3 regions of the Micromonospora sp. SD12 genome follow, and region 3 is predicted to be linked to each of the others. Evidence: riboswitches for the same ligand, from Rfam matches in the RefSeq annotation. Region 3 holds a riboswitch; each other region holds the start of a gene.
The links. Region 3 has a riboswitch for cyclic di-AMP ahead of ACTMS2_RS02320 (NlpC/P60 family protein). Riboswitches for the same ligand answer to the same signal wherever they lie in the genome.
Positions count from the first base shown of each region.

Region 1: another riboswitch for cyclic di-AMP. It lies ahead of ACTMS2_RS09425 (coiled-coil domain-containing protein); the one in region 3 lies ahead of ACTMS2_RS02320 (NlpC/P60 family protein).
Region 2: another riboswitch for cyclic di-AMP. It lies ahead of ACTMS2_RS17580 (C39 family peptidase); the one in region 3 lies ahead of ACTMS2_RS02320 (NlpC/P60 family protein).

Region 1 is NZ_JBQHDF010000003.1:526,931-533,548, forward strand. Features, by position in the region: gene ACTMS2_RS09415 (HelD family protein) at 1-1,884, shown strand, start outside; gene ACTMS2_RS09420 (cation diffusion facilitator family transporter) at 1,962-2,879, shown strand; cyclic di-AMP (ydaO/yuaA leader) riboswitch at 3,033-3,164, shown strand; gene ACTMS2_RS09425 (coiled-coil domain-containing protein) at 3,178-4,257, shown strand; gene ACTMS2_RS09430 (SRPBCC family protein) at 4,290-4,769, opposite strand; gene ACTMS2_RS09435 (1-phosphofructokinase family hexose kinase) at 4,944-5,921, shown strand; gene surE (5'/3'-nucleotidase SurE) at 5,918-6,618, shown strand, end outside.
Region 2 is NZ_JBQHDF010000008.1:78,031-84,648, reverse strand. Features, by position in the region: gene ACTMS2_RS17595 (D-ribitol-5-phosphate cytidylyltransferase) at 1-479, shown strand, start outside; gene ACTMS2_RS17590 (CDP-glycerol glycerophosphotransferase family protein) at 516-2,243, shown strand; gene ACTMS2_RS17585 (alpha/beta fold hydrolase) at 2,263-3,006, opposite strand; gene ACTMS2_RS17580 (C39 family peptidase) at 3,112-3,963, opposite strand; cyclic di-AMP (ydaO/yuaA leader) riboswitch at 4,194-4,334, opposite strand; gene ACTMS2_RS17575 (acyltransferase family protein) at 4,689-5,918, opposite strand; gene ACTMS2_RS17570 (polysaccharide pyruvyl transferase family protein) at 6,228-6,618, shown strand, end outside.
Region 3 is NZ_JBQHDF010000001.1:489,782-496,399, forward strand. Features, by position in the region: gene ACTMS2_RS02305 (zinc metalloprotease) at 1-726, shown strand, start outside; gene ACTMS2_RS02310 (pyridoxamine 5'-phosphate oxidase family protein) at 872-1,423, opposite strand; gene dcd (dCTP deaminase) at 1,502-2,080, shown strand; gene ACTMS2_RS02320 (NlpC/P60 family protein) at 2,135-3,175, opposite strand; cyclic di-AMP (ydaO/yuaA leader) riboswitch at 3,188-3,321, opposite strand; gene ACTMS2_RS02325 (N-acetylmuramoyl-L-alanine amidase) at 3,560-5,581, shown strand; gene ACTMS2_RS02330 (C40 family peptidase) at 5,646-6,618, opposite strand, start outside.

The DNA.
Region 1 (6,618 bases), on a different contig from region 3:
CGGCTGGACCTGCTGGACCGGCAGGTGCTGCACGTCGGGCGGCTCGGCATCCGCGACGACGACGCCTCCACGCTGGTGGTCGACTGGCGCGCCCCGGCGGCCGCCGCCTTCTACCAGGCCACCCCCGCGCAGCCGCTGGGCGTGGTGCGGCGCCGCACGATCCAGTCCTCCGCCGAGCGGGTCACCCGCATCGAGGACGACCTGCTCGACCCCGTCGCGGCCCCCGCCGACATGGCGGTCGTCGGCGACGGCGCGCTGCTGGCCACGCTGTCGAAGGCCACCGGCCGGGGCATGCGCGACATCGTGGCCACCATCCAGCGGGAGCAGGACGAGGCGATCCGCTCCCCCGGCTCGGGCGTGACGATCGTGTCCGGCGGCCCGGGCACCGGGAAGACGGCCGTCGCCCTGCACCGGGCCGCGTACCTGCTCTATTCCGACCGCAGCCGGTTCGCCGGTGGCGGCATCCTGGTGGTGGGCCCGTCCTCGGTCTTCGTCGAGTACATCGCCTCGGTGCTGCCCTCGCTCGGCGAGGACACCGCCACCCTGCACTCGCTGGGCACGCTCTTCGCGGGCATGACGGCCACCCGTACCGATGGACCGGCCGTGGCGGCGGTCAAGGGCTCCCTGCGGATGCGACGGGTGCTGGAGCGGGCGGTCCGGGACGCGGTGCCGGACGGCCCGACCGAGCTGCGCCTGCTCTACCGGGGCGCGCTGCTCCGGCTGGAGCGCCGCGAGCTGGACGGCATCCGGGACCGGGCGATGCCTCGCGGCGCCCGGCGCAACGAGGTGCGCCGGGCCGGCTTCGACGGGGTCTTCGCGGCGCTCTGGGCGCAGGCCCGCAGGTTGGGCGTCGGCCGGCTGCCCGAGCAGCGCGCGTTCGAGGACGAGATCGCCGAGCGGCCGGAGTTCCGGGAGTTCCTCAAGGCGTGGTGGCCCCGGCTGCACCCCCGGCACGTGCTGGGCTGGCTGGCCCGCCCGGACCGGTTGCACCGCTACGCCGCCGGCATCCTGTCCCGCGCCGAGATCCGGCTGCTGGCCGACGCGTACCGCAGCCTCGACACCGCCGGGCTGACGATCGCCGACATCGCGCTGCTCGACGAGCTGGACGCCCTGCTCGGCAAGCCGATGAAGCCCGCCCGGGCGAAGCGGGACCCGTTCCAGCTGGCCGGCGGCGTCCGCGAGCTGAGCACCTTCGCCGACCGGCAGCGCGCCGCCCGCGAGGCGGCCCGGGAACGCCCGGAGGACTACCGGGAGTACGCGCACGTGGTGGTCGACGAGTCGCAGGACGTCTCGCCGATGCAGTGGCGCATGATCGGCCGGCGCGGCCGGTTGGCCTCCTGGACCGTGGTGGGCGACCCGGCCCAGACGGCGTGGACGGGCGAGGCGGAGGAGCTGACCCGGGCCCGGGACCAGGCGTTGGGCCGGCGCAAGCGGCACCACTTCACCCTCACCACCAACTACCGCAACTCGGCGGAGATCTTCGCGGTGGCGGCGGCCGAGATCCGCCGGCTGCATCCGGACCTCCCGCTGCCCAGGGCGGTGCGGTCCACCGGCGTCGACCCGGTCGCGCTGGTGGTGCCGCCGGCGGAGCTGGAGACAGCCGCCACGGCGGCGACCACGGCGCTGCTCGCCGAGGTCGAGGGCACGGTCGGCGTGATCACGCCCGTGCCCCGCCGCGACGAGGTCGCCGGCTGGCTGGCCGGCCTGGCCGCGCCGCGCCTTCAGGTGGTGACCAGCCTGGAGGCCAAGGGCATGGAGTACGACGGGGTCGTCCTCGTCGCCCCGAGCGAGATCCGGGCCGACCCGGGGTCGGGCGTACGGACGCTCTACGTGGCGCTGTCCCGGGCCACCCAGCGGCTGACCACCGTCGACCCGACCGGCTGAGGATCCGTTACTTGCATACATAGCGATGTGAGCATAAATTGAACGCGAATCCGGACCCCCAGAGGGAGGATGGGCGCGTGGGCGCAGGTCATGACCACCACCACGGGTCGGTGGCGAACGCCGCACACCGCCACCGGGGCCGCCTCTGGGCGGCGTTCGGTCTGCTCGCCGGCCTGATGGTGGTGGAGGCGGTGGCCGCCTTCCGGACAGGCTCGCTGGCCCTGCTCAGCGACGCCGGGCACATGTTCACCGACGTGCTCGGCATCGGCATGGCGCTCGCCGCGATCTCGGCGACCCGGCGGGCGGGCGGCGATCCGCAGCGCACGTTCGGCCTCTACCGGCTGGAGGTGCTCGCCGCCCTGGCCAACGCCGTGCTGCTCTCCGGCGTCGCGGTCTACGTCGTGATCGAGGCGGTACGCCGCTTCGGCGACCCGCCGGAGGTGCTGGCCGGCCCGATGCTGGTGGTCGCCGTACTCGGCCTGCTCGCCAACATCGGCGCCTTCGCCCTGCTGCGCTCGGGGGCGAAGGAGAGCATCAACGTCCACGGCGCGTACCTGGAGGTCCTCGGCGACCTGCTGGGGTCACTCGGCGTGATCGCGGCGGCCCTGCTGATCACCACCACCGGCTGGTGGTGGGCCGACCCGCTGGTGGCCGTCGCGATCGGGCTGTTCATCCTGCCGCGCACCTGGCGGCTCGGGCGGGCGGCGCTGCGCATCCTGGTCCAGGCCGCGCCGGAGCACCTCCAGGTCACGGCCGTGCACGACCGGCTGGCCGCCGTGCCCGGCGTCGCCGAGGTGCACGACCTGCACGTCTGGACGCTGACCTCCGGGATGGAGGTGGCCTCGGCGCACCTGACCATGACACCCGACGCGGAGGTCGGCGCGGTGCTGGGCGCCGCCCGGGCCGCCCTGCACGACGACTTCCAGATCGAGCACGCCACGTTGCAGATCGAGCCGGGAGCGTCGCCAGGGGCTTGCGGGGCGGTCGAGTGGTAATGAGGACAACCTTAAATCTGGGAGAGTATTGTTGCCTTATGCCGGATTTGACTGTTAGTGGACATGCACCGTGCGTCACCTGCGCTGCAGCAGTCACACCGGCACCGGTAGGCTCGGCTTCGGCCTCCGCCAGGCGGCACCCACCGGTGCCGGCGGTGGCCGCCGCCTAATCGCCCGGCGGGGCGAACCGGGGAACCATGTTCGTGGGGTGCATCCGCGTCAGCGGTAGGGATCTTCCGTCCCGAACCCGTCAGCTAACCCGGTCGGCGGCTGACGGAAGGACACGTGTATGCCAGTGATGGCACCTGTACGACGACGTGCCGCCCGGACGGCGGCCCTGATCACCACGATGCTCGCCCTCGGCGCCGCGGTGGCCCCGGTCACCGCCGCCCCGGCGGCGGCCGCCACCCGCGCCGGCCTGCTCGCCGCCGCCCCCGGCCAGGACGAGGAGGGCGGCACGCCCGCCCTGCGGGCCCAACTCGAGGCCGCCAGCAAGGGCTACCTCGACGCCAAGCGCGCCCTCGCCACGTCGGCCAAACGGCAGCAGCAGCTCGCCGCCCAGCTCAAGACCACCGAGGTCGAGCTGACGGCGCGCAGCGCCAAGGTCGGCGAGATCGCGGGGGCCGCCTACCGCACCGGCCGGCTCAGCGTGGCGTCCGCCCTGCTCAACAGCGGCTCGCCGGACGGCTTCATGGACCGCGCCGCCGCCCTCGACGCGGTGGCCGCCAAGGAGGACCGGGCCCTGCGCGAGCTCCAGCAGACCCGGGACGAGGCCGCGCGCACGAAGCTCGCCCTGGACGGCGAGATCCGGGAGCAGCGCAAGCAGGTCACCGTGATGGCCAAGCGCAAGGAGCAGGCCGAACGGGCGCTGACGGTCGCCAACCAGAAGCAGCAACAGCGACAGTCCGCGGGCGGGGGCGGCTCGCCGGGCGGCACCTCCAGCAAGACGGCGAAGGCGGCGCCACGCAACTCCGACGGCTCCTGGCCGCGCGAGTCGTGCAGCGTCAACGACCCCACCCCCGCCAACGGCTGCATCACGCCGCGCACGCTACACGCGCTCAACCAGGCCAAGGCGGCGGGCTTCACCCGCTACGTCTCCTGCTACCGCCCCGGCGGCTCCGGCGAGCACCCGAAGGGCCGGGCGTGCGACTTCGCGGCCCAGAAGGGCGGCTTCGGCGGCGACGCCACCGGCGGTGACCGGACGTACGGCAACAACCTGGCGGCGTTCTACGTGCGCAACGCCGACCGGCTCGCCGTGCTCTACGTGATCTGGTACCGGCAGATCTGGCTGCCGAGCAGCGGGTGGAAGTCGTACAGCGGGGCCAACGGCGACCCGTCCAGCGACCACACCAACCACGTGCACCTGTCGGTCTACTGACGCCCACGCCCCGGTGCCCCGCCCGGCGCGGGTCACCGGGGCGTGTCGGCGGGTGGCGGCTGCGGTGCGGCACCGTCGAGGACAGCAGCGAGGCGCGCGGCCAGTCCGAGGTGGGCGGCGCGCGCCTGGCGGAACGCGTAGCCGAAGAGCGGCGCGGGCGCGGCGAGGGTGATGTCCACGTCGACGCGGACCACGCCGTCGGGCTCCGCCCGCAGCCGGGTGTGGTTGCGCACCGTGGTGGCGGGCCACTGCCGGGCCACGGTGACGATCTCGTCGGGCTCGTCGACCAGGACGTCGGCCCGGTAGGTGATCGGCAGCCGTAGCGGCCCGGCGGCCAGCCGGTCGGTGATGTCGTAGCTGGCCCGGGCACCGGGGCGGGGCGGCACCCGCCGGACCCGGACGATCAGCGGATGCAGGCCCTCCTGCCTCCTCGGATCGACGAGCAACGCCGCGGCCCGCGCCATGGAGCAGCGCGCCTGGACGGTGTAGCTGAAGGAACTCCGCCTGAGCACGCCGTCTCCCCACCGCCGATGGTCGCCCGATCGTCGCGTATGCCGGGCGCCCTGGCAACGCCGCGCCGATCCCGCCCGGAGTGCGGACGTCCGGCTGGCGGGCCCACTACGGTCAGCTGATGGATGGTCACGGCACGTACTGGTCAGGGGTGGGCGCATGAACGGGTACGACGGATGAGCGGGCACGTGATGGTCTTCGCGCCCACGCCCCGGCTGACGGTGACCGTCGACCAGCCCAGCGACGCCGCGGAGCTGCACCTGCACCCCGGCGGGCAGGGCGTCTGGCAGGCCCGGATGGTGATGTCGCTCGGCGTCGACGTGGTGCTCTGCACCGCCCTCGGGGGCGAGATCGGCCAGGTGCTGGAGCCCCTGCTCGTCAGCGAGGGGGTCAACCTGAAGGTCGTGGTACGCGACTCCGGCAGCGGCGGGTACGTGCACGACCGCCGCGAGGGCTCCCGGCAGGAGATCGTGGACGTGCCAGGTCAGCCGCTCAGCCGGCACGAGTTGGACGAGCTCTACAACCTGGCGCTCGGCGAGGGCCTGCGCGCCACGGTCAGCGTGCTGAGCGGGCCGAACGAGCCGTCGCTGGTCCCGGCCGACCTCTACCGGCGGTTCGCCGCCGACCTCGGGGCCAACGGCAGCCGGGTGGTGGTCGACCTCTGCGGCGAGCACCTCGACGCCGTGCTGGACAGCGGCGTCTTCTTCCTCAAGATCAGCCATGAGGAGCTGATCGCCGACGGCCGCGTCGACGGCGAGGAGGAGGAGCAGCTCACCCGGGCCCTGTACGACCTGCACGCCGGCGGCGCCGAGAACGTGGTGGTGAGCCGGGCCGACAAGCCCGCCCTCGCCCTGGTCGACGGCGAGGTCTTCGAGGTGGAGATGCCCCGGCTGGAGGCGGCCGACCCGCGTGGGGCGGGCGACTCGATGACCGCCGGGGTGGCGGCCGTGGTGGCGCGCGGCGGCGACATCCGCACCGCCATCCGTACCGGGGCGGCGGCCGGCGCGCTGAACGTGACCCGGCACGGCCTGGGCACCGGCCGGCTCGACTCGATCACCGGCCTGGTCGACCGGGTGCGCCTCGTACCGGCCGGCAACCGGCCGCAGGAGCGGACCAGCCCCGACGAGTTGGCCGACCGGGCGGCCGGGCGATGACGCTGCGGGTGCTGGTCACCAACGACGACGGGATCGCCGCGCCCGGCATCCAGGCGCTGGCGCGGGCGGCGGCGGACCGGGGCCTGGACGTCGTCGTCGCCGCTCCGCTGGAGGAGGCGAGCGGCACCAGCGCCGCGATGACCGCGGTGGAGCGGGACGGGCACGTGGTGGTCCGCGAGCATCCGCTGCCGGAACTGCCGGGGGTGCCGGCGTACGCGGTGGGCGGCTCCCCCGGCTTCATCGCGCTGATCGCGGTGCACGGCGCGTTCGGGCCCTCGCCGACGGTGGTGCTCTCCGGCATCAACCGGGGCGCGAACGCGGGCCGCGCGGTGCTGCACTCGGGCACGGTGGGGGCCGCCTTCACCGCCGCCGCGAACGGCTGCCGGGCGATGGCCGTCTCGCTCGACGTGCTCTCGGCCGGGGAGGCCACGGCCGCCAGCGGGGGCGCCGCGGTGGCCGCCGCCGCCCGGGTACGCGACGCCGAGCGGCACTGGCAGACGGCCGCCCGGGTCGCCCTGGACCTGCTGCCCCGGCTCACGGCCGGGCCCGTGGAGAGCGTGCTCAACGTGAACGCGCCGGACCTGCCGCACAACCGGCTGCGCGGGGTGCGCCGGGGCACCCTGGCCAGCTTCGGTCAGGTGCAGATGACGGTGGCGGAGGCCGGGCACGGCTTCGTCCGCACGTCGCTGGAGGAGCC
Region 2 (6,618 bases), on a different contig from region 3:
GCGCCCTCGCCGAGATGGACCAGGAGACCATGGACCGGGTGCTCCAGGTCAACTTCGTGGGACCGGTCATCGTGGCCCGCCAGTCGCTGCCCTACCTCCAGCAGACCAAGGGTCAGCTGCTGCTCTACACCTCCAGCTCCTACACCCGGGGCCGGGCCCGCTACGCGCTCTACTCCTCCACCAAGGCGGCCCTGGTCAACCTCACGCAGGCGCTCTCCGACGAGTGGGCGGAGTTCGGCGTACGGGTCAACTGCGTCAACCCCGAGCGGACCGCGACCCCGATGCGCACCAAGGCGTTCGGCGAGGAGCCGGAGCACACCCTGCTCGCCGCCGAGACCGTCGCCCGGTCGTCGCTGGACGTGCTGATCTCGGACCTGACCGGTCAGGTCATCGACGTGCGTCGCGCCCCCGGCGAGGTGCCGGCCCAGCCGGGGCCCGCGCGGGCCGAGCGGGACGCGAGCCTCGCCGACGCCGGCTGACGGCGGATTCGGACCACGGCGGGAAACGGAGCCGACATGCGTGGTGACCTGGTTCGGAAGCTGCTCGCCCGCGCGCTGGCCACCGGCCTGGCGGTGCTGGCGTTCCTCGTCGTCGCGCTGACCGGCGCGACCGGCTGGGGGCTGGGGCTGGCCGTGGGCGCCCTCGCGGCGGCCGCCTGGGAGCGGCGGGTACGCCCGGGCGCCGACAACGCGGCGGAGACCGCGCTGGTCGCGGCGGCGATCCTGGTCGGCTACGCCCGCCGCCTCGACGCCGGCTTCGATCCCGCGCTGGCCGCGACCGCCCTGGTCCTGCTGGGGCTGGTGCTGCTGGTCAATCCGCTGCGGGACGCGGGCGGCCTGGAGGTGCGCGCCGCGAACCTGCCGGTGCGCTCCTGGACGCCGCTGGTCGCCGCCCGCCTCGGCGACGCCCTGTCGGGGCTGCTGGCCCTGCTGGCGCTGGCGGCCGTCGCGGGCCTGCCGGCCGGCGTCGCGCTGGCGGCCGTACTGCTGGTGGCCGCCGGCGCCGGGGCGGTCGGGCTGGACCTGGCCCGGCGCCGGTTCCGCCCGGGGGCCGGCGGTTCGGCGGTGTCCCGCGCGCTGCGCCGGCACCAGCCTGAGTTCCTGCTGCACTTCTCCGCGCCGCCGGGCTCGGAGTACCAGGTCACCATGTGGCTGCCGTACCTGGAGCGGATCGGCCGGCCGTTCCTGGTGATGGTGCGCGAGCCGGAGTTCCTGCCGTTGATCGCGGCGGCCACCAGCGCTCCCGTGGTCTACTGCCCCACCACCAGGGCGATGGACGAGGCGCTGGTGCCCAGCCTGCGGGTGGCCTTCTACGTCAACCACGGCGCGAAGAACAGCCACTGCATCCGCTTCACCCAGCTGACCCACGTCCAACTGCACCACGGCGACAGCGACAAGGCGCCCAGCGCCAACCCCGTCTCGGCGATCTTCGACCGGATCTTCGTCGCCGGCCAGGCCGCCATCGACCGGTACGCCCGCGCCGGGGTGGACATCCCGGCGGAGAAGTTCGTCGTCGTCGGCCGCCCGCAGGTCGAGTCGATCGAGGTACGCCCCGAGCCGGCGCACGGCCGGGCCGACCCGACCGTGCTCTACACGCCGACCTGGACCGGGCACAACGCGGACGCGAACTACTGCTCCCTGCCGGTGGCCGAGACGCTGCTGCGCCGGCTGCTCGACCGGGGCGCGACGGTGATCCTGCGGGCCCACCCGTACACCTCGCAGAACCCGGCGTCCGCCCGGCAGCTGGGCCGGCTCACCGAACTGCTGGCCGCCGACCGGGCGCGCAGCGGCCGGCAGCACGTCTTCGGCGCCGCCGCCAGCCGGGAGCTGACCCTGACCGAGTGCGTGAACCGCTCGGACGCGTTGATCTCCGACGTGTCCGGGGTGATCTCCGACTACCTCTACTCCGGCAAGCCGTACGCGGTGACCGACATGGTGGGCTCCGGCGACCGGTTCTGCGAGCAGTTCCCGCTCGCCGGATCGGGCTACGTGCTGCGGCGCGACATGTCCAACGCGGACGAGGTGCTGACCGCGCTGCTGGACACCGATCCGCTGGCCTCCGCCCGCTGGGTCACCCGGAGCCGCTACCTGGGCGACTTCCCCGCCGAGTCGTACGCCGAGGCGTTCCTGACGGCCGCGCGGCGGCAGCTCGACGAGGGCTGGAACCCGCCGGCCCCGCGTACCGCCGGCGGGCCCGGCCTGCCGGTCGACCCGGACGAGGCGACGCTCTCCCCCGCCACCTGACCCGCCCCGGCGGGGACGGTCAGCGGTACGGCTCGACGAGGTCCAGGACCGTCCCGGGGGCCTCCACGTGGGCGTTGTGCCCGAGGCCGGGCAGGGTGGCGACCGGCACGCCCAGCTCCTTGAGCTGAGCGTCGGTGACCATGGGGTCGTGCTCGCCACGGGCCAGCAGCACCGGCACGTCGGTCGCCGCCAGCAGCGCGGGCAGCTCCGGCTCGCCCACGTCGAACGCGGCGGGGTCCATCGCCAGCCGCCAGCGGCCGTCGACCTGCCGCAGCCCGGCCTCCACGACGGGATGGTCCGGTGCGAAGAGCCCGGTCAGGCCGGCCACCCGCAGGTAGCGGCGGGCCGCCTCGTCCCGGCTCGCGAACCAGGTCACCGGACGGGCCGCCAGCTCACCCGCCTTCGCCAGCTCGGCCGGCGACCAGACCGCCTTGATGCCGACGCCGACCACGGCCTCGACCGGAACCCCGGCGCCGCGGGCGGCGAGCGCCAGCCCGACCACCCCGCCGAGGGAGTGCCCCAGCACGACGAGCCGGTCGCCCGCCGTCAGCCCGGCGGCGATCCGCCCGGCCAGCCCCGCGAACGAGTACTCCGGCAGCGGCGGCGACCAGCCGTGGCCGGCGAGGTCCGGCGCCAGCCACCGTCCCGCCCAGCGACGCTCCAGCAGCGACGCGCAGGGCAGCCACACGTCGCCGGTCGCACCCATGCCGTGCAGCAGCAGAAGCACGCGCCGGCCGTCGCGGTCACCCGATTCATCGACCATGCCGCGCAGTCTGTCACCGACCGGGGCGCCGGGCGAGGGCCGTGACCCGGACACGACAGCGGGCGCCGGCCCCCGGGGTGGGGGGCCGACGCCCGTCGGGATCGCTCAGGCGGAGTAGCCGCGGGTGGCAGCCCAGTTCGCCAGGGCGATGGTGCTCATCCAGTACGACGCGGTCGCCGGGTTCGCCGAGTCGGCGATCTTCACGAGCCGTCCCTCGTCCTGGTAGCCGACCACGGCGATGTAGTGGCCGCCGGGGAACGAGTGCCAGCCGCCGTCGGTGTCCGTGGCGCTTCCCGCGACGTTCACCACGACGCCCCGCCCGTCACCGATGGCCGCGACGACGTCGGCCTGGAGCCGGTCCATCTGCGCCGGGGTGGCGGCGCCGCCGGGGATCATCCGGGTCCGGTACGGCTCGCCCTTCACCGTCGCGTTCAGCACGCGGGTGGTGTCCTGGGCCGAGTCGGTGCCCATCTGGTCGGTGCCCAGCTGGGCACCGAGGGCGTCCTGGCTGCGCGCGATGCCGGCGGCGCTGAGGGCGTGCCGGACGGCCGCCGGACCGCAGTTGTAGAACGTGGTCTGGGCCTGGTAGTCGTAGTCCAGGCTCTTCGCGGCCGGGGGCTTCGGCGGCTCCGGCTTGCGCGTCAGGTCCGGGTCCGGGGCGGTGCTGGTGGCGCTGGCCGAGGGGGCGGCGGTGGCGGTGGCGGTGGCCGGGGCCGCGCTGGACGGGGCCGTCGCGATCCGGGCCTGGCCGCGCGAGGCCGCGGTGTCCTCGCGTGGCTCGCTCGCGGCGACCGGGGCCTGCGCGGCGGCGGGGGCCTCGTCGGCTCCGGCCAGCAGCGCGCCCGTGCCCGACGCCAGCACGAGCGCCGCGGCGGACGCGGCGGCCAACTGGTACGAACGCTCGGACGTGAGGCGACGTAGCTGTCGCCTGAGGTGGTGCTTCACGATTTCCTCCACGGGCTCGGGGGGCGAGCGGCCGGCGGTCCGCGCCGAGGGCAGGGCGGACCGACCGCGCGGACGGGCGTCCGTGCGGGTCGTGGGCCACTCAGGGAATGCGCCCGGGATGCCGGGCGACGGACGGTGACCGGTCGGTCAGCTCGCGACCTGCGAAGGGGCGAGCGCGGGCACCGCGGCGCCGTGGAGACGGCGGAACAACCGAGGGGTGGGTGGGTGCTGCACGGGGATGGAACTCCTTCCGACGCCGCCGACCGGGTTAGCTGACGGATTCGGGCGGGAAGAACGCCCTACCACAGGCCTGCGGCCCACGGATTCACCCCACGAAGCACTGGGTCCCCGGCTCGTCGTTCACGATTAGGCGGGTCGGTGCGGCGTCGCCTCTGGACGATCGGGTACCGCACCGGACGCGCCGACATTACTGGCCGGTCCGCCCCCTGCCAACCCCACCCCACCTGCTTAAACCTTGATGGGGACGCAATTTTTGCGGGCACCTCACCACTGACGTGACTCAATGGGACGACCGTTTCTGCCGGCGCCCGAGGGTGACAACGGGACGAGTGGCGGGCATCGACCCCGAAACCCCGGCGGGAAACGACCCGGCCGCGCCCGATGACCGGTTCGGCGTCGCGGTGACCGGCGTCACGGAAACGGTCGGGCTTTCTCGACGGGTGGGATTCCGCCCCGGGGCGCTGGCCGCGCGGGCGGGTCGGCCCGCGCCGGGGCGGTCAGCGCGAGTCGACGTACGCCGCGGGGTGGTCGGCGGGCCGGGGACGCGGCACGGCGTCGCCCCGCTGCCCCGGCGGCGGCCCGGAGGCGCCGGGGTCCTTCCCGCCGTCGTCCCCGTCCCGCGGCGTCGGGCGGGCCGCCCTGCGCGGGGTGAGCAGCCGCATCATGGGCGTCTCGACGAAGCGGTGCAGCAGGGCGGCCAGGGCCAGGTTGACCAGCAGGAAGCCGAGCACCACCGCCAGCCCCCACCAGCCGGGGAACCCGACGCCCCAGTCGCCGGTGAACCGCAGGACGCTGATCATCACCAGGACGTGCACCAGGTAGAAGGCGAAGGAGACCTCGCCGAGCCAGACCATCGGGCGGGACCGCCACGGCGAGCGCCGCCCGCGCACGTCGGCGTCCGCCGCCGCCGCGATGACCAGGATGTACGCCACCGAGAGCAGCGCCGCCCACAGTTCGGCACGGACCCACTGCGCCGCGAGCACCCAGGTCGCCACGAAGACCAGGCTGGCCACCGGCAGGCCCGGGCCCCGCCACCGGCCGCGCCGCATCAGCTCGGCGGCGGCCACGCCCATCCAGAACTCCAGCGACCGCACCGGCGGGAAGACCTGCGTGAACCACCAGCGGCTCTCCTCCGGCACCAGGGACTGGGCCGGCCAGAGCGCCAGGATCAGCAGCGGCACCGCGACCACGACGGCCCACAGCGCCCACGGCCGGGCCCGGCGGATGAACGGCAGGGCCAACGGCAGGCAGAGGTAGAAGAAGAACTCGCAGGACAGCGACCAGCTGACCGTGTTGATGCTGTAGAAGTGGCCCGGCCGGGGGTCCCAAGCCTGGAGGAGGAAGAGGTTCTCCACCGCGACGACCCGGTCCACGGGGTCGGCGAACCAGGCCGCGACCGCCAGGGCCGCCACCCACAGCACCACGTGGCTCGGCCAGATCTTGGCCACCCGGCGGCGCCAGAACGCCCGGCGGGTGTCGCTGGGCCGGGCCGACCAGACCAGCACGAAGCCGCTGAGGATGAAGAAGAACTGCACGCCGGAGAGGCCGAGGGCGAAGGCCCAGTCCACGACGGCCTTGTGGCCGGGCTCGGCGATGATGCCCATCGTCGCGACGTGGAAACCGAAGACGAGCAGGGCGGCGACCCAGCGCAGCCCGGTCAGCGACGGCAGGCGGCTGGCCGGGGACGCGGGCCGGACGGCCGGCGCGTCGGTCGCGGTCCCCGTCATGCCGGCATCCCGAAGATCCCCAGGGTCACCAGCACGTACGTCTCCTCCTCGGCCCCGTCGGGCACCTGCGCGGGGCCCGTCGGCGGCCCACCGGTCGGCGCCGCCCCGCCGGGCACCCTACCCGGCGCCCCTGAGACTCTTTTCCGTCCCGTCCGTGAGTGTCCGTTCCGTCCCACCAGGCGGCGCGCGTTCCTCCCGCCCCTCGGTGACCGTTGCGTCCCGAACCGTGACGGGCGGCGACAGCCTCCGGATCCGCGCCGACCGGTGGCTAGTATTCCGGGACCCGGAGGCCACGAGAGGCGGGGACGGATGCACCAGCGGATCCTGATGCGGGCGAAGAAGGGCCCCTTCGACGTCTACTCCCCGGAGGAGACGCACGAACGGAACTGGATCGGCGACAACAACGGCAACCTGGTCTTCAGCCACGCCGCCCACAAGCTCCTGCGTACCGCCACCGCCGAGATCACCTCGACGGAGTTCAGGATCGACCCGCGCGACGCGGACATGATCAACGAGCGGTACGACGTCTACGTGGTGCCGCTCGCCAACGCCTTCCGGCGCAGCTACGCCCACCGCGTCGAGGTCATGACGAAGCTCATCGAGCAGCTCAAGATCCCGGTGGTGGTGCTCGGGGTGGGCGTGCAGACCGACATCCACGGCGACCGGGAGTACCTGCGCCCGATCGACGACGTCGTGACCC
Region 3 (6,618 bases):
CGCGAGCGGGCCCGGTTCCGCGCCGGCGCCGGCGCCACCACGATGGCGGCCAGCGTCACCATCCCCGTGGTGGTGCACGTGATCCAGGAGAACAGCACCCGGGCCGGCGGCAACATCCCCGACTCGATGATCAACTCGCAGATCAGCGTGCTGAACCAGTCGTTCAGCGGGGCGACCGGCGGCGCGTCCACCGCGTTCAGCTTCCAGCTCCAGAAGATCAACCGGGTGACGAACCCGTCCTGGTACCCGATCGTGCAGGGCTCGTCGGCGGAGCGGTCGATGAAGACCTCACTGCGTACGGGCGGCAAGAACACCCTCAACATCTACCTGGGCGAGCTGAGCGACAGCCTGCTCGGCTGGGCGACCTTCCCGACCCGGAAGCTCAACAGCATGGACGGCGTCGTCGTGCTGAGCGAGTCGCTGCCGGGCGGCACCGCCACCAACTACAACCAGGGCGACACGGGCACCCACGAGGTCGGCCACTGGCTGAACCTCTACCACACCTTCCAGGGCGGCTGCTCCGGCTCGGGCGACAGCGTCAGCGACACCGCCGCCGAGGCGTCTCCGGCCTCCGGCTGCCCGATCGGCCGGGACACCTGCACCGCCCCCGGCGTCGACCCGATCACCAACTTCATGGACTACAGCTACGACTCCTGCATGTACCAGTTCACCGCCGGGCAGGCCAGCCGCATGCTGACCGCCTGGAACGCGTACCGCGCGGCGTAGTTCCGCCGTACGACCGCACCGGTGCCGGCCTCGCTCGACGGGGCCGGCACCGGCGTCTGCGCGGCCGGCTGGGCGCGCGGGAGCGGGACGGTGGTCACGGTGTGGCGCCCCGGGCGGGGGATGGCCCGGGGCGCCACACCGCGTCTCAGGCGGCCGGGCGGGCGGCGTGGCCGCCGGCGCTCCCCGACCGCGTCTCGGGCAGCACGGCGGTGCCGGCGGCGGCCGCGCCGGGGTCGAGCCACACCTGGACGGCGGGCCGGCCGTGCGACTCGGCGGCACCGCCTGCCACGCCGGACTCGCGGCGGGCCAGCATCGCCACGTCGACGGTGAACTCGAAGACCCGCCAGTCGACCTGCGGCGCGGCCCGGTGGCTGCGGGCCAGCCGGGCGACCCGGGCCGGATCGGTCACCGGCCGGGCGTGGCCGGCGACGTAGGCCTCGTCGTCGCTCTCCTCGGGCGGGAAGGAGTGCAGCGCGTAGCGGCCGTCGCGTTCGAGGTCGCGCCGCTTGGGCGAGTCGACGACGAAGCAGAAGAGCCCCTCGTCGGTGATCACGGGGGAGACCGGGTGCACCCGGGGACCGCCGTCGGCGCGGACGGTGGCCAGGTAGCCGAAGCCCGGCCCGTACTGCTGCATGAGGAGGCGGATCCCGTCGGCGAGGCGGGGCTCGTCGGCGGCGAATTCGGACCAGGAAGCCATGCCGGCATTCTATCGAACAAACGTACGAAGACGCACTCCGACACGCAGGTCACGCGTGTCGCTCGCTAAGGTGTGCGGATGCTGCTCTCCGACCGCGACCTGGCCTCCGAGATCGAGGCGGGGACGCTCGCGCTGGAGCCGTTCGAGCCCGCGCTGGTGCAACCGTCCAGCATCGACGTACGCCTGGACAAGCTCTTCCGGGTCTTCAACAACCACCTCTACACCCACATCGACCCCGCGCAGCAGCAGGACGACCTCACGTCGATGGTCGAGGTGCCCGAGGGCGAGCCGTACGTGCTGCATCCGGGCGAGTTCGTGCTCGCCTCGACGCTGGAGGTGATCTCGCTCGGCGACCAGCTCGCCGGCCGCCTGGAGGGCAAGTCGAGCCTGGGCCGGCTGGGCCTGCTCACCCACTCCACGGCGGGCTTCATCGACCCGGGCTTCTCCGGCCACGTGACCCTGGAGCTGTCCAACGTAGCGAACCTGCCCATCACCCTCTGGCCAGGCATGAAGATCGGCCAGCTCTGCATCTTCCGGCTCTCGTCGCCGGCGCAGCACCCGTACGGCTCGGCCGTCTACGGCTCCCGCTACCAGGGGCAGCGCGGGCCGACCCCGAGCCGCTCCTGGCAGCACTGGCGCACCTGGCCGACGCGCTGACCCGACCCTCGGCCGCGCGGAGGGCCCCCGCCGGGCAGGGACCCCCCGGGCACGTCAGCCGGGTCGGCCGTAGCTGTGGATCGGGCCGTCGTCGACCTTCTTCATCCTGACCGGCACCCCGGCGCGGGAGGCGTGCACCACCCAGCCCCCGCCGACGTACATGCCGACGTGGTGCAGGTCGCTGTAGTAGAAGACCAGGTCACCCGGGCGCAGTTCGCCCCGGCTGACGGACGCGGTGGCCCGGCGCTGCTGCGCGGCGTTGTGCGGCAGCGAGACCCCGGCCTTCGCCCAGGCGGCGAGCATCAGGCCGGAGCAGTCGTACGAGTTCGGCCCCTCGGCGCCCCAGACGTAGGGCTTGCCGATCTGGGCACAGGCGAACTTCACGGCGGTGCCGGCCGGACCGCCGGGATAGCCGGCCGGGCACGGGGCGGGACGCAGCGGCCCGCCGCCGCCGTTGCCGTAGACGCGCAGCCGCAGCTTCTGCAACCGGTCGATCTCGGCGTTGATCTGCTTCTTCTTCGCCGCGAGCTGGGCCTCGGTGCGGCTGAGCTGGGCGACCATCTCGTCCAGCGGCGCCTTCTTCGCGGCCAGCCGGTCGCGCAGCTCGGCGACCTGCCGTACGTCCTGCTGCTGATGCTGGGCGAACCGGTCGAGCAGTTCGAGCTGCCCGACCATCTCGCCGGGCGACCGGCTGCCCAGCAGGGCGTTGACGACGGAGACGTTCTCGCCCTTGTAGGCGCGGGCGGCCAGCGCGCCCACCTTCTCCATCGCCTGGTCGACCTGCTTCTCCAGCGGCCCGATCTGCGCGGCGAGCGCGTCGGCCTGCTTGCGCCTGGCGGCCAGGTCCTGCCGGGTGGCGTTGTGCCGTTCGATGACCGGTTCGAGCTTGTTCCAGTCCTCGTCGATCTGCCGCTCGATCTCGGCGACCGTCGGTTCGGCGTGGGCCGCCGTGGCGCCGCCGGTCAGGACGACGGCGAACGCGGCCAGGGCGGCGAGGGCGGTGGTGCAGCGGTACCAGCGTGGGCGCGGCGCAGCCGTCGTCGGATCGGCCGGGGCCGACCGGACCGACGGTGGCCGCGGGGCATGGTGTGCCACCGGGTTCCGTACTCCTTCTTCCGGACCGCCTACCGGGTTAGCTGACGGGTTCGGGCGGGAAGGGGCGCCCTACCGCAGGGGCTGCGGATTCACCCCGGGTACCTGGGTCCCCGGCTCGCTCGTGAGCGACTCGGCGGTGTCGGACCGTCACCGCCCTGGGTGGACGGATTGTCACCGGCCGACGAATGACCAGAGTAGAGACGACCGTTATCGATCCGCAACCCTCCGGGCGGTGACACTCCGTACTCACCAGGACCCGGCGGATCCGCAACCCGGAGGACGAAGATTTTCTTCCTTCTGAAGTGTCTGACGGAAAGGTATTGACCGGAGGCGGTGGACGGGGCGAAGGTGGCCCCACCTTTGCCCGCCCGAACTGGGGGTCTGATGCACCTGTCAGCGACATCGAGGAGCAGACGCGTCCTGCTGGCCGCCGCCGTGGCCGCCGCCCTGGCGGCAACGCCGCTCACCGCCGCCGGATCCGCCGCCGCCGCGGCGCCGACGACCGACCGGCAGCAGCAGTACGCCGCCGCGGCGGCCGAGTACGGCGTGCCGGAGAGCGTCCTGCTCGGGGTCTCCTACCTGCAGTCCCGCTGGGACACCAACGCCGGCACGCCGAGCACCAGCGGCGGGTACGGACCGATGCACCTCACCGACGCCGAGCACGTCGCCGCCTCCGGCGGCACCCACCACGACGAGGGAACCGAGGACCCGCGCGGGGACGACTCCCGCCGGTCCCTGGCCGAGGCCCACGAGCCGCCGGCCGCCGCCCCGCCCGCCGAGGCGGCACTCCGTACGGTCGACGCCGCCGCGGAGCTGACCGGCGCCAGCGAGGAGGCGCTGCGCACGGACGTCACGACGAACATCCGGGGCGGCGCGGCGCTGCTGGCCGCGTACCAGAAGGAGATCGGCGCCCCGGTCGGCGCCGGCACCGACCCCGCGGCCTGGTACGGCGCGGTGGCCCGGTACTCCGGCGCGGACAGCGCCGACGCCGCGGCGGCCTTCGCCGACGAGGTGTACGCCACCATCGCCACGGGCGACAGCCGGCTGACCGACGACGGGCAGCGGGTCACGCTCGCCGGCAGCGCGGTCCGGCCGGAGCGCTCCTGGCTGGACCGGCTGCGCCTGCGCAAGCTCGCCCGGCCCGACGGCCTGGAGTGCCCGAGCGACATCTCCTGCGAGTGGATTCCGGCCCCCTACCAGCAGTACGGCCCCACGCTCGGCGACTACGGCAACCACGACCTGGGGAACCGGCCCGTCGAGCAGAAGATCGAGTACATCGTCATCCACGACACCGAGGGCTACTTCGGTCCCAGCGTCAACCTGGTCAAGGACCCGAAGCGGGTGGGCTGGCACTACACCCTGCGCTCCGTGGACGGCCACATCGCCCAGCACATCAAGACCAAGGACGTCGGCTGGCACGCCGGCAACTGGTACGTGAACTCGAAGTCCATCGGTCTCGAGCACGAGGGCTTCGCGGGGCACGGCACCTGGTACACCGAGGCGATGTACCGCACCTCCGCCAAGCTGGTCCGCCACCTGGCGCGGGCGTACAACATCCCGCTCGACCGCAACCACATCATCGGGCACGACAACGTCCCCGGCACCGTCGCCTCGACCGTGCGCGGCATGCACTGGGACCCGGGTCCGTACTGGAACTGGTCGCACTACTTCGACCTGCTCAAGGCGCCGTTCAAGTCGACCGGCACGCACCGCACCGGGCTGGTCACCATCGACCCGGACTTCGCCACCAACCAGCCGCAGTTCACCGGCTGCAACCGGCAGCCGCCGGGCGTGCCGAACCCGCCCCCGGCGACCGCCCCCTGCCCGCTGCGCGGCTCCTCGGCGCTGTTCCTGCACAACGCGCCGAGCCACGACGCGCCGCTGCTCAACGACATCGCGCTGCGGCCCGACGGCACCCCGAACACCATGTACGTCTCCGACCACGGCGCCCGCGTCTCGGCCGGACAGACGTACGCGCTGGCCGAGGTGCGGGGCGACTGGACCGCCATCTGGTACCTCGGCCAGAAGGGGTGGTTCCACAACCCCGCCGCCAAGCCGACGGCGAAGTGGTCCGTCGGGCTCGTGGTGACCCCGAAGGCCGGCAAGGCCACCATCCCGGTGTACGGCCGCGCCTACCCGGAGCAGGCCGCGTACCCGGAGGGCGTGCCGTACCAGGCGATCTCGCCGCTGCAGTACACCCTCTCGGCCGGTGAGCGGTACGCCGTCGGCAACCTGCTCCCCGGCGAGTACTACCGGGCCGTGACCTTCGACGGCTCCGCCCCGGGTGACCGGACGGTCGTCCGCGGCGACAACCGGTACGTGCAGATCCAGTTCGGTCACCGGATCATGTACGTCAACCTGGACGACGTGAACCTGGTGCCCTCCCCGCTGGGCGCGCCCCGCTGATCCACCCGCACGAGAAGAGCCCCCGGTCGATCCGACCGGGGGCTCTTTCGTCGCGTACGCGGGATCAGCCGGGCCTGCGGAACCCGGCCACCGGCATGGTGTTGATGCTGGAGACGTTGACCGGCTTGCCGGCCCGGGGCGCGTGCACCATCTTGTCGTTGCCGAGGTAGAGGCCGACGTGGTGCAGGTCGCTGAAGAAGAAGACCAGGTCACCCGGGCGCGCCTCGGAACGCGGGATGGCCTTGCCCTCGTTCCACTGCGCACCCGTGAAGTGCGTCAGGTGGATCCCCGCCGCCTTGTAGGCGTACTGGGTGAGACCGGAGCAGTCGAACGAGTTCGGGCCGGTGGCACCCCAGACGTACGGGTCGCCGACCTGCGCGCAGGCGGTACGGATCGCGGTGCGGGCCGCGTCGCTGACCACGCCGTTGATGGTCGGGCACTTCTCCGTCTTGACGGTCGTGACCGGCAGCGACGCCTCGAGCTTCTTGATGTCGGCGTCGATCTGCTTCTTCTTGGCAGCCAGGTCGTTCTGCTGCTTCGTCTGCGAGACGATCAGCGTGTCGAGCTTCTGCTTCTCCGCGTCGAACTTCTGACGGACCTTGGTCACGCCCTCGAGCTGCTTACGCTCCTGAGCGGCCAGCCGGTCCAGCAGCGTCAGCTGCTCGGTCAGCGTGTGGGGCTTGGCGCTGACCAGCAGCGCGCCGATCTCCTGCGACGGGCCGGAGATGTAGTAGCGGGAGGCGAGGTCGCCGACCCGGTCCATCGCCAGCTCGCTCTCCAGCGCCAACGGCTGGATCTTCTTCTGGAGATCCTCCGACTTCTTGCGGTTGACCTTCAGCTGCGCCCGCACCTTGTTGTACTGCTCGATGGTGGGCTCGAGCTGCCGCCACTTCTGGTCGATCGCGGCCTCGATCTCGTCGACCGAGGGCTCGGCGTGGGCGGGCGCGGCGAGCATGCCGGCGCCGACGACCGCCGCGGCGACCAGGGTGAGCAGACGGTGGGCGGCCCTGCGTAGGCCACCCGGACGAGCAGACCGT